DNA from 4 places in the Limosilactobacillus mucosae genome. Region 1 is predicted to be linked to each of the others. Evidence: predicted binding sites of a transcription regulator. Region 1 holds the regulator's gene; each other region holds the start of a gene.
The links. The regulator CtsR, encoded in region 1, represses protease genes until heat stress. The targets are predictions, from matches to a motif close to TTGGTCAAAAAAGGTCAAANA.
Positions count from the first base shown of each region.

Region 1 (2,203 bases):
CGCGATACTTGGTGCCCGCAACCAGCGACCCCATATTCAGCATCATCAGTCGCTTATCAGCCAGTTCTTCAGGAACCCGACCAGCTACGATCCGTTCGGCCAGTCCTTCTGCGATCGCGGTTTTGCCGACCCCTGGCTCACCAATCAGCACCGGATTGTTTTTAGTCCGACGACTGAGGATCTGAACTACCCGCTTGATTTCACGATCGCGGCCAACTACAGGATCCATGCCATCACTGCGCGCAATCTGTGTCAGATCACGAGCCAGCTTGTCTAACGTTGGCGTTCCCTGAACCTCACCATCGCTGCCATCATTTTCACCAGGACGTCGCCGTGGTGCCCGCCGCTGCTGATTTTCAGCAATTCCTAGGCGCCGCAGCAAAATCCGACGCGCCTGTTTGGGATTAACGTCCAGATTGCTTAAGATTCGTGATGATAGAATTGCATCATCACTCAGCAGGGCTAACAGCAGATGCTCGGTGCCAATTTGAGGGGCCTGCAGACGCTGGGCCATCTGCTTAGCCAACAATAAAATACTGCGCAGCTTGGGCGAATCAGGCAGATAGGTATCGCGATCAGCCTCTTGCATCGTACCATAACCGGTTAGGCTTTCGATTTCTTCGCGAATATCATCGCTGGTGACGTTAAACTGATTCAAGACACGGCCCGCAATACTATTAGAAACCATGCTCAACGCCAGCAGCAGATGCTCGGTACCCACGGCCTGATGCTTAAAGTAGTGTGCCTGTTCTTGAGCAATTTGCAAAACGTTTTGCGCGCTTCGGGTGTATGAATTATTGTCCATTAAATCACCGTCTCTTTCTCTCTTAGCTTTCAAAACGCAGCCGGTTCAACAGTGAAGTCAAAACCCGGGCCCGCAGCTGATTTTCTTTAACTCGACTATCCAGTTTCAAGGTTTGTTTGGCGACCATCACCATCATTAAATCGCCTTCTCGCCGTGTAATAACTTTTTCTTCATATAAAGTTCGAATCACGTCAAAGGCATCTCGTTCACTGATTGAGTCGCCAATTGCATTGATCAGCATGTCCAAGACATCGACATCATCCAATAGATTGATGCGTTCAATGCGGATATAGCCGCCACCGCCACGTTTACTTTGAACCAGGTAGCCATTTTGCAGGGTGAAGCGAGTTTTAATTACATAATTGATCTGTGATGGTACCACATCGAAATGGTTGGCCACTTCTGAACGACGTATCTCGATCTGCTCTGAGTTGCCAAGAATCTCTTTAAGATAGGCTTCAATAATATCTGAAATACTGCGGTCTTCCAAAATTTCGCCCCCTCTTTCTTTATCTGACTAATGTTGACCTTCATTTTATCATATATATCCATAAAATTCCGATTTTAAATTAAAAAAACTCATCGCTGCAAAAACAACGATGAGCCTTAAATTTTAGATTGCTAAGATCAGCTTGCCTTAGCCGTTATTCAATTATTTGTTGTGTACAAAGTCAACGACGTTCCGGCCAACCACTTTGTTGTCCTTAAGTTCTTGAATCATGTCGTTGATTTCTTCCAGCTTGCGGGTCTTGACGATTGGGTGAACCTTGCCTTCAGCACCGAATTGGAAACATTCAGCCAGGTCTTGACGAGTACCAACCAGTGAACCAGCAACAACGATCCCATCCAGAACCGTCTTGGCGATGTTCAGCTGCATGTCACCCTTTGGCAGAGCAACGGCAACCAGCTTGCCATCTGGACGCAGGGAACCAACAGCTTGGTCAAAGGCAGCTGGCGTAACGGCCGTAACAACAGCTGCATGAACGCCGCCAACCTTTTCTTGGATCTGTTCGTCAACATTGCCGTCATGACGGTTGATCAGAACTTCAGCGCCTTCCTTCTTGGCAGCTTCCAGTTTGTCAGGGTTACCATCAACGGCAACAACGTGAGCACCAAATACGTTGTGGGCAAATTGAATCCCCAGGTTACCCAGACCACCAGCACCAACGATTGATACCCATTGACCTGGCTTGATGCCGGAAACCTTCAGTGCCTTGTACATCGTAACGCCGGCACAGGTCAGAGAAGTTGCCTCAACTGGGTCCAGGCCTTCTGGTACTTTAACTGCATAGTCAGCAGGAACGATGCATTGTTGAGCCATAGCGCCATCAGCAGTGTAGCCAGCGTTCAAAACGTTGCGGCAAAGCGTTTCACGACCCGTCAGACAGTACTCACAAT
Region 1 covers NZ_CP058954.1:1,760,989-1,763,191, forward strand. Annotated here, with positions in the region: gene H0G69_RS08760 (ATP-dependent Clp protease ATP-binding subunit) at 1-805, opposite strand, end outside; gene H0G69_RS08765 (CtsR family transcriptional regulator) at 828-1,295, opposite strand; gene adhP (alcohol dehydrogenase AdhP) at 1,458-2,203, opposite strand, start outside.

Region 2 (2,203 bases), 120 kb from region 1:
GATCGTTTCTTCAACGGATGGCTCATTGACCTCAACTGGCTGGAACCGCCGAGCCAACGCCGCGTCCTTTTCAATCTTGCGGTATTCGTTCATGGTCGTGGCGCCAATCAGCTGCAGATCGCCACGGGCCAGGGCCGGCTTTAAGATGTTGCCTGCGTCCATGCCGCCTTCAGCATTGCCGGCACCCATGATTTCGTGAATCTCATCAATAAACAGGATGATGTTCTTATTCTTCTGAACTTCCTTCATTAACTGCTGCATCCGCTGTTCGAACTGACCACGAATGCCAGTTCCTTGAACCAGGGAAACAACGTCTAAGCGGATGATTTCTTTAGAAGCGATCTTTTCCGGAACCTGACCAGAAACGATTGCCTGGGCAAGACCTTCAACGACTGCAGTTTTACCAACCCCGGCTTCACCGATCAAAACTGGGTTGTTCTTAGTCCGCCGATTAAGAATCTCGATTACACGCGCTATCTCATCGTCACGGCCGATTACGGGATCGATCTTGCCTTGGCGGGCCAGGTCGGTCATGTTGACGCCATATTGCCCCAACAGACCTTTGTTACGCTTGCCGCCGCCATTGCTGCTGGATTGAGCATTAAAGTTGGCGCTGCCTTGGTTGTTGGCGTCTTGGCCCTGCATGTTGTTCATGGCATTCATAAAATCTTCGAGACTGCCGAAGCCAAAGTTGTTGTTCATTCCATTACCCCCATTCATCAGGTTCATTTGTGCCTGCTGCATGTTTTGGTAGCAGTTTTGGCACAGGTCAATCTGCATGCGTTGACCGTTAAAATTCATTTGTAGGTGAATCGTTGCGGGATTTTGATGGCATACTTGACAAAGCATTTATTTTTACCCCCTCAGAAGTCAAAAATATATTTGACCTTTTTTGACCATAATGCAATTATACTTACTTTTAGTAATATATCAAGCGGTTTATTCGATAAAAGTCAAATTAATCAATACTTGATACAATGCGCTTTATCAACAAAGGTCAAAAAGCAGATAAACTTTCTACCTTTGATTTTAGCACTGGTTGAATTAGAATGCTAAAAACCCCGCCATTTAAAAAAATCCGTTATAATATAAATAGGTGAAGAGCAATCAAGAAAAGAGGTGGGGAATTCGTGGCTGCCAAAGATTACCGTCAACTGCTTGAAGATCTGCGCGCCGGTAAGATTGAGGAATTTGTCGTGACGCCCGCAGAATTTATGGACTTCCAACCGATTTATCATGATTATGAGTATCGGACCCAGATTGAAGGGAAAGCCGAACGGGGCGGAGAATTGCACTATCATTTGATAAAACGAGATTAAATCCGCATTTTGGCGTCATTTGCCAAGAAATCGTCTTGTATTTACCGCTTACAATTGCTACAATGGTGATATTGAAAGCGTTGGTTGCCAATTGCCAATGCCCAACAAAGCCTTAAGGAGAATGATTACAATGGAAAAACGCGATTTTACGATTACTGCTGAAACTGGTATCCACGCTCGTCCAGCTACGATTCTGGTACAAACTGCATCCAAGTACACTTCTGACGTATCTCTGTCATACAACGGCAAGAGCGTTAACTTGAAGTCCATCATGGGTGTTATGAGCCTGGGTGTTGGTCAAAACGCTAACGTTACGATTACTGCAGAAGGCGATGACGAAAAGGAAGCTATCGAAGCCATCGCTGAAACGATGAAGAAAGAAGGCTTGGCGGACTAATATGTCAAGACAGCTCAATGGCATCGCGGCTGGCGGTGGGATTGCCATCGCGCCGGCCTATTTGCTGGGAGTTCCTGACTTATCCGTTAAGCAGCAACATACCGATAATGTGAATCATGAAGTCGCCCGGCTTCATGATTCTTTTGCTATTACGGCCAATGAACTGCGGGAGATTTGTCAGCGAGCCCATGCTCAACTCAACAAACAGGCGGCGGTGGTCGTCGATATGCAGCTGCAGCTGGTGCTGGCTGATGATTTTCAACAGACCATTGAGCACCAGATCGTTGCCAATAAATATACGGCGGGCTATGCGGTCAAAAAAGAAACCGATCGCTGGCTAGCCGAAAATGCATCTTCTGAACAGGGCCTGCATCAAAGAAGAATCGCCATGCAGGACCTTTTTAAGCGTTTAATGAGTCATATCTTGGGGATCGAGCTGCCGGATCCAAGCCGGCTCAAACATCAGGCGATTATCGTCGCTCACAGC
Region 2 covers NZ_CP058954.1:1,642,198-1,644,400, reverse strand. Annotated here, with positions in the region: gene H0G69_RS08120 (ATP-dependent Clp protease ATP-binding subunit) at 1-849, opposite strand, end outside; gene H0G69_RS08115 (protein YkzS) at 1,131-1,319, shown strand; gene H0G69_RS08110 (phosphocarrier protein HPr) at 1,450-1,716, shown strand; gene ptsP (phosphoenolpyruvate--protein phosphotransferase) at 1,718-2,203, shown strand, end outside.
Region 2: H0G69_RS08120 (ATP-dependent Clp protease ATP-binding subunit) is a predicted target of CtsR. The motif match lies at 880-900, and genes of this name have one in related genera.

Region 3 (2,203 bases), 300 kb from region 1:
TCAGCACGTGATCCAGCATCAGTTTAAAGCCATAGATTGCCGCAGTATGAAGACCGTTTTGGTTGGTAAATTTGTCGATTTGATTATGCATTGCAAAAAAAGCCCGAAACGCAATGCTATTGCCATCAATCAACAACAGTTTTTCTGCCATTTAAACTACCTCGTCCTTTGTTTTCTTTCTTGATTGTAACAGACTTTCACCACCCCTGACATTTTTTAGAAGCCAAATCTATCCTAATAAAAACTAAAGCTCCGCACCATTTAAGGATGCAGAGCCAATCTAAATTTTATTTAATTAGTTAGTCGCGACGATCGCTGCCCATGCCGAAAATCTGCAGCAGCTGGATGAACAGGTTGATAAAGTCCAGATACAGCTGCAAGGCCCCCATAATTGCCAGACCGGTAACGGAAACCTGATCTTGGTAGTTAAGGTAGATGTTTTTCATCTTTTGCGCATCGTAAGCCGTCAAAATTACGAAGATGATTACGGCAATGTAGGAAAAGATGTAGGTAATGGCCGGACTGTTTAAGAACATGTTGATCAAAGAGGCCAGAATCAAAGCAATCAAGGCCGCCGTAGCATGAGCCCCAAAGCGATCCAGCGAGCGTTTGGTAACCGTCCCATACAGTGCCATTACTACAAAGATCGTTGCCGACGAAACAAAGGCTGCCGTAATATCAGTGCCAGTATAGAAACCAGCCAGCAGGGCAAACTCGACTCCATACATAATCGACAGGACCATCAGCATGATAAAGCTGCCAGTTGGATTGCGCGTGGCACTAGCACTGATTCCCATTGACAGGGCAATTGGCAGCAGCAACAGCAGCCACATCATCCCCGTGTGCTGAGAAAAGTAGCCAAACACGGCGGTTCTAAAAGTCGTCATTACCAAAAACGAACTGATGGCCGAAACAAAAACTGACAGGCCGACAAAGCCGTACATCTTGGTCAAAAAGCCATTTAAGCCGGCTGCATTGACGACGCGTCTTCTTTGCTCGGGCTCTGGTGTAGAGTTGAACATAAACTCCCCTTCTTTCAATTGAGTTAAGCAGTCAAACTAATTTGACCAATATTGTCTTTTATATAAAAAATGGTAGCAAATGCCACCATTTTCGACAAGTGATTTAATCATTTGCTAACAAACTCTTATACTTGTCCTCGTATTTTTCAATGTCGCCGGCTCCCATGAAGACAACAACGGCATCATGGTACGCTAAAAGCTTGTCCATGGAGTCCATGTCAATGCCCTCGCTTTGTGGAATCAAGTCTTCCAGGTCCTGGCTGGAGACATGACCGGCATTTTCACGAATCGAGCCAAAGATTGGCGTGACAAACGTCTTGTCAGCGGCGCTCAAAGACTGACCAAATTCTTTAAGGTAGGCCTGCAGGCGACTGTAGGTATGCGGCTGGAAAACGGCCAGTACCTGCTTATCAGGATATTTTTGCCGTGCTGCATCAATCGTCGCCTTGATTTCGCTTGGATGATGAGCATAGTCATCAATCAGCGTCATATCGCCAACCCGACTTTCGGCAAACCGCCGCTTAACGCCGGAAAAGCTGGCCAGCCCGTTAGCAATGTCAGTCAGGTCAACTTTTTCCATGTAGGCAACCGCAATTACGGCCAGACTGTTCAAGACGCTGTGCTCACCATAAAGATGAATTTCAAACTCGCCCAGCTTCTCATCTTTAAACCAGGCTTCAAAAGTGGATCCTTGCGGCGTCCGTTGAATATTAACCGCACGGAAGTCATCTTTTTCACTGGTGCCGTAGTAATAGATCGGTACATCCAACTGCAGCTTGCGCAGATTTTCATCATCACCCCAGGCAAAGACGGCTTTTTTGACCTGTTTGCCATACGTTTCAAACGAATCGCGCACGTCATCAATATCCTTAAAGAAATCGGGATGATCAAAGTCAATATTGGTCATGATGGCATAGTCTGGATGATAGGCCAAGAAGTGATCCCGGTATTCGTCAGCTTCAAAGACAAAGAACCGCGAGTCAGGCGTGCCAACTCCTTCACCGTCTCCGATCAGATAGGTCGTTGGCGCAACTGAGCTTAACACATGGGAAAGCAGCGCCGTCGTACTGGTCTTGCCATGGGCTCCGGCAACGCCAATGCTGGTATACTGCTCAACTAATTCTTCAACCGTGGCGGGATAGCTTTGAACCTTGTCGCCCAGTTCCTTGGCCCGCACGATT
Region 3 covers NZ_CP058954.1:1,457,319-1,459,521, forward strand. Annotated here, with positions in the region: gene polA (DNA polymerase I) at 1-151, opposite strand, end outside; gene H0G69_RS07210 (Bax inhibitor-1/YccA family protein) at 300-1,022, opposite strand; gene murC (UDP-N-acetylmuramate--L-alanine ligase) at 1,126-2,203, opposite strand, start outside.
Region 3: H0G69_RS07210 (Bax inhibitor-1/YccA family protein) is a predicted target of CtsR. The motif match lies at 1,061-1,081, and genes of this name have one in related genera.

Region 4 (2,203 bases), 650 kb from region 1:
TCGAGATATGCGTAATTCCGTCAATCGCTTGGTTAACTGTGAAAATGCCAATATGGATAAGGTAGCCAATGCCTCTAATCGTCAGATTGAAAATATTCGTTTGATCGATTCAATGGTCGGTTTGGACAGCTTGCCAGAAAAACTGCGGGCAATTGCTGAAACCAGGCTCGCACATCAAGAGGTCAGCTTAAAGGAGCTTGGCGTTTTGGTACCAGGCGGCCCGATCTCAAAATCAGGGGTTAATCATCGGCTGCGCAAGCTAAATGCTTATGCCGAAGAACTGCGACAGGCTAAGAGCAACTAAAAAACCACGACTGGATGGCAGTCGTGGTTTTTTTAGCTATTTAGGTCAAACAATTACTTTAGTTTGGCGCTGTTTTCCATGATTCCGTCAAGCAGACCATAATCAACGGCTTCTTGGGCCGTTAAGTAGTGATCGCGTTCCGTATCACGTTCGATTTGCTCAATTGGCTGGCCAGAATTTTCAGCCAGAATACCATTGATCATCTTGCGCGTCTTCAAGATTTCTTCGGCCGCAATCTGAATTTCAGTTTGCTGACCTTGTGCGCCGCCAGAAGGCTGGTGAATCATAACCGTTGAGTGTGGCAAACCGAAACGCTTGCCCTTGGCACCGGATGATACCAGCACGCTGGCCATTGATGCGGCCATGCCGATTACGATCGTCTGGACATCAGCCTTGATGAAGTTCATCGTATCGTAGATGGCCATCCCTGAGGTTACGACGCCACCAGGTGAGTTAATGTAAAGGTAAATATCTTTGGTAGAATCTTGCGCATCTAAGAATAACAGTTGCGCAACGATTGAGTTTGCCATGTCGTCTTCAATTGGACCGGACAGCATAATGATGCGGTCCTTCAACAGACGTGAGTAGATGTCATAAGCGCGTTCGCCACGCGATGACTGTTCAATGACCGTTGGAACTAGGTTCATGCTTTGGCCTCCCTCTTAATTAGCAGTAGTCAGCATCGATTGCTAACTTATGTGAATACTATACTCGATAGGTCAGAAAAGGTCAAATGTTTTGTCAGAAAAAAACACTGCTGCTAACGATGCTGATATCGTTAGCAGCAGTGCCTTAATACTGGTTGATAAAATAGGTAGAATTATTTTAAGTCAGCTGAGATCATGCTCAGTTCTTGGTTGGCGATTTCGGCATCCAGCATTGCGCGATCATCGTTTTCGATCATTTTTTTAAGTTCGTTTAGTTCGTGCATGTTCTTTTTAAACATAAGTCTCATCTCCCCGTTTAGTTGAAATTGTGAATGAATTAATTGTTAACCTCTGTGATGTCTAAGACTATACACCAAATTGGTATTATTGACAAGTGCCAGTTTAAGGCGATTTAGTGTTTTAATAATCAAATTGGTATAGTTCAAATTGACGGAAAACGTTTATCAATTTTCATTTGTGAAAATAGTGCTACCGTTTCCAAATTTGATGCTGAATAGCCTTTGTGTTGAAAAAGATAAAAAGTGAGCAAGATGTCCAAAATTCAATTCGACCGTCCAAAAATTTTTTTAAATTTATTGCTGATCAGTTGGTTGCAATAATAGTTGTTGATTTTTAATAACCTGACCTTTATAATTGGAATGTTGATTATTTACGTTAGATATAAAGGAGGCATATTGCAATGCGTAAAGCACATCCATACGGCGTACAAGGCCGTCGCCCAGTCGCAGACCGTTACACGCGGGCTAAGAAGGAAAAGAAAATCGAAGCAATTCGCAAGTGGGCTAAGCAAAAGCCAGCTGAAGAAAAGTAATTTGCTTTTCCGTTTAAGAAGACCTCATCCAGGATTATGGATGAGGTCTTTTAATATGTTGTGATGTAGTTTTGACTTCGTGGTAATAAAAAAGCACTGATCAGATTGATCAGTGCTTTTTTATATTTAAGTGCGCCCCCCGGGAGTCGAACCCGGATCTCGAGAACCGGAATCTCACGTGCGATCCATTACACTAAGGGCGCGAAATAATTTTAAGCTCGCTGAATTAACACGAACGTTTATTATAATATCCCCAGTGACGATAAAATGCAAGCAAAAAATGAATATTTTTACAAAAAAATTGGATGAAGCTGGTTTATCTAAAACTGAACACATTTCCATGGACAAGTTAGTCGGTTTTGAGTATTATAAAAAACGTAGGTTAGTGCGATTGTTTAGCTAACAGCCAAAATTCCGAAT
Region 4 covers NZ_CP058954.1:361,756-363,958, forward strand. Annotated here, with positions in the region: gene whiA (DNA-binding protein WhiA) at 1-304, shown strand, start outside; gene clpP (ATP-dependent Clp endopeptidase proteolytic subunit ClpP) at 358-951, opposite strand; gene H0G69_RS11035 (hypothetical protein) at 1,125-1,250, opposite strand; gene H0G69_RS11040 (hypothetical protein) at 1,652-1,783, shown strand; tRNA gene H0G69_RS01645 (tRNA-Arg) at 1,915-1,986, opposite strand.
Region 4: clpP (ATP-dependent Clp endopeptidase proteolytic subunit ClpP) is a predicted target of CtsR. The motif match lies at 1,020-1,040, and genes of this name have one in related genera.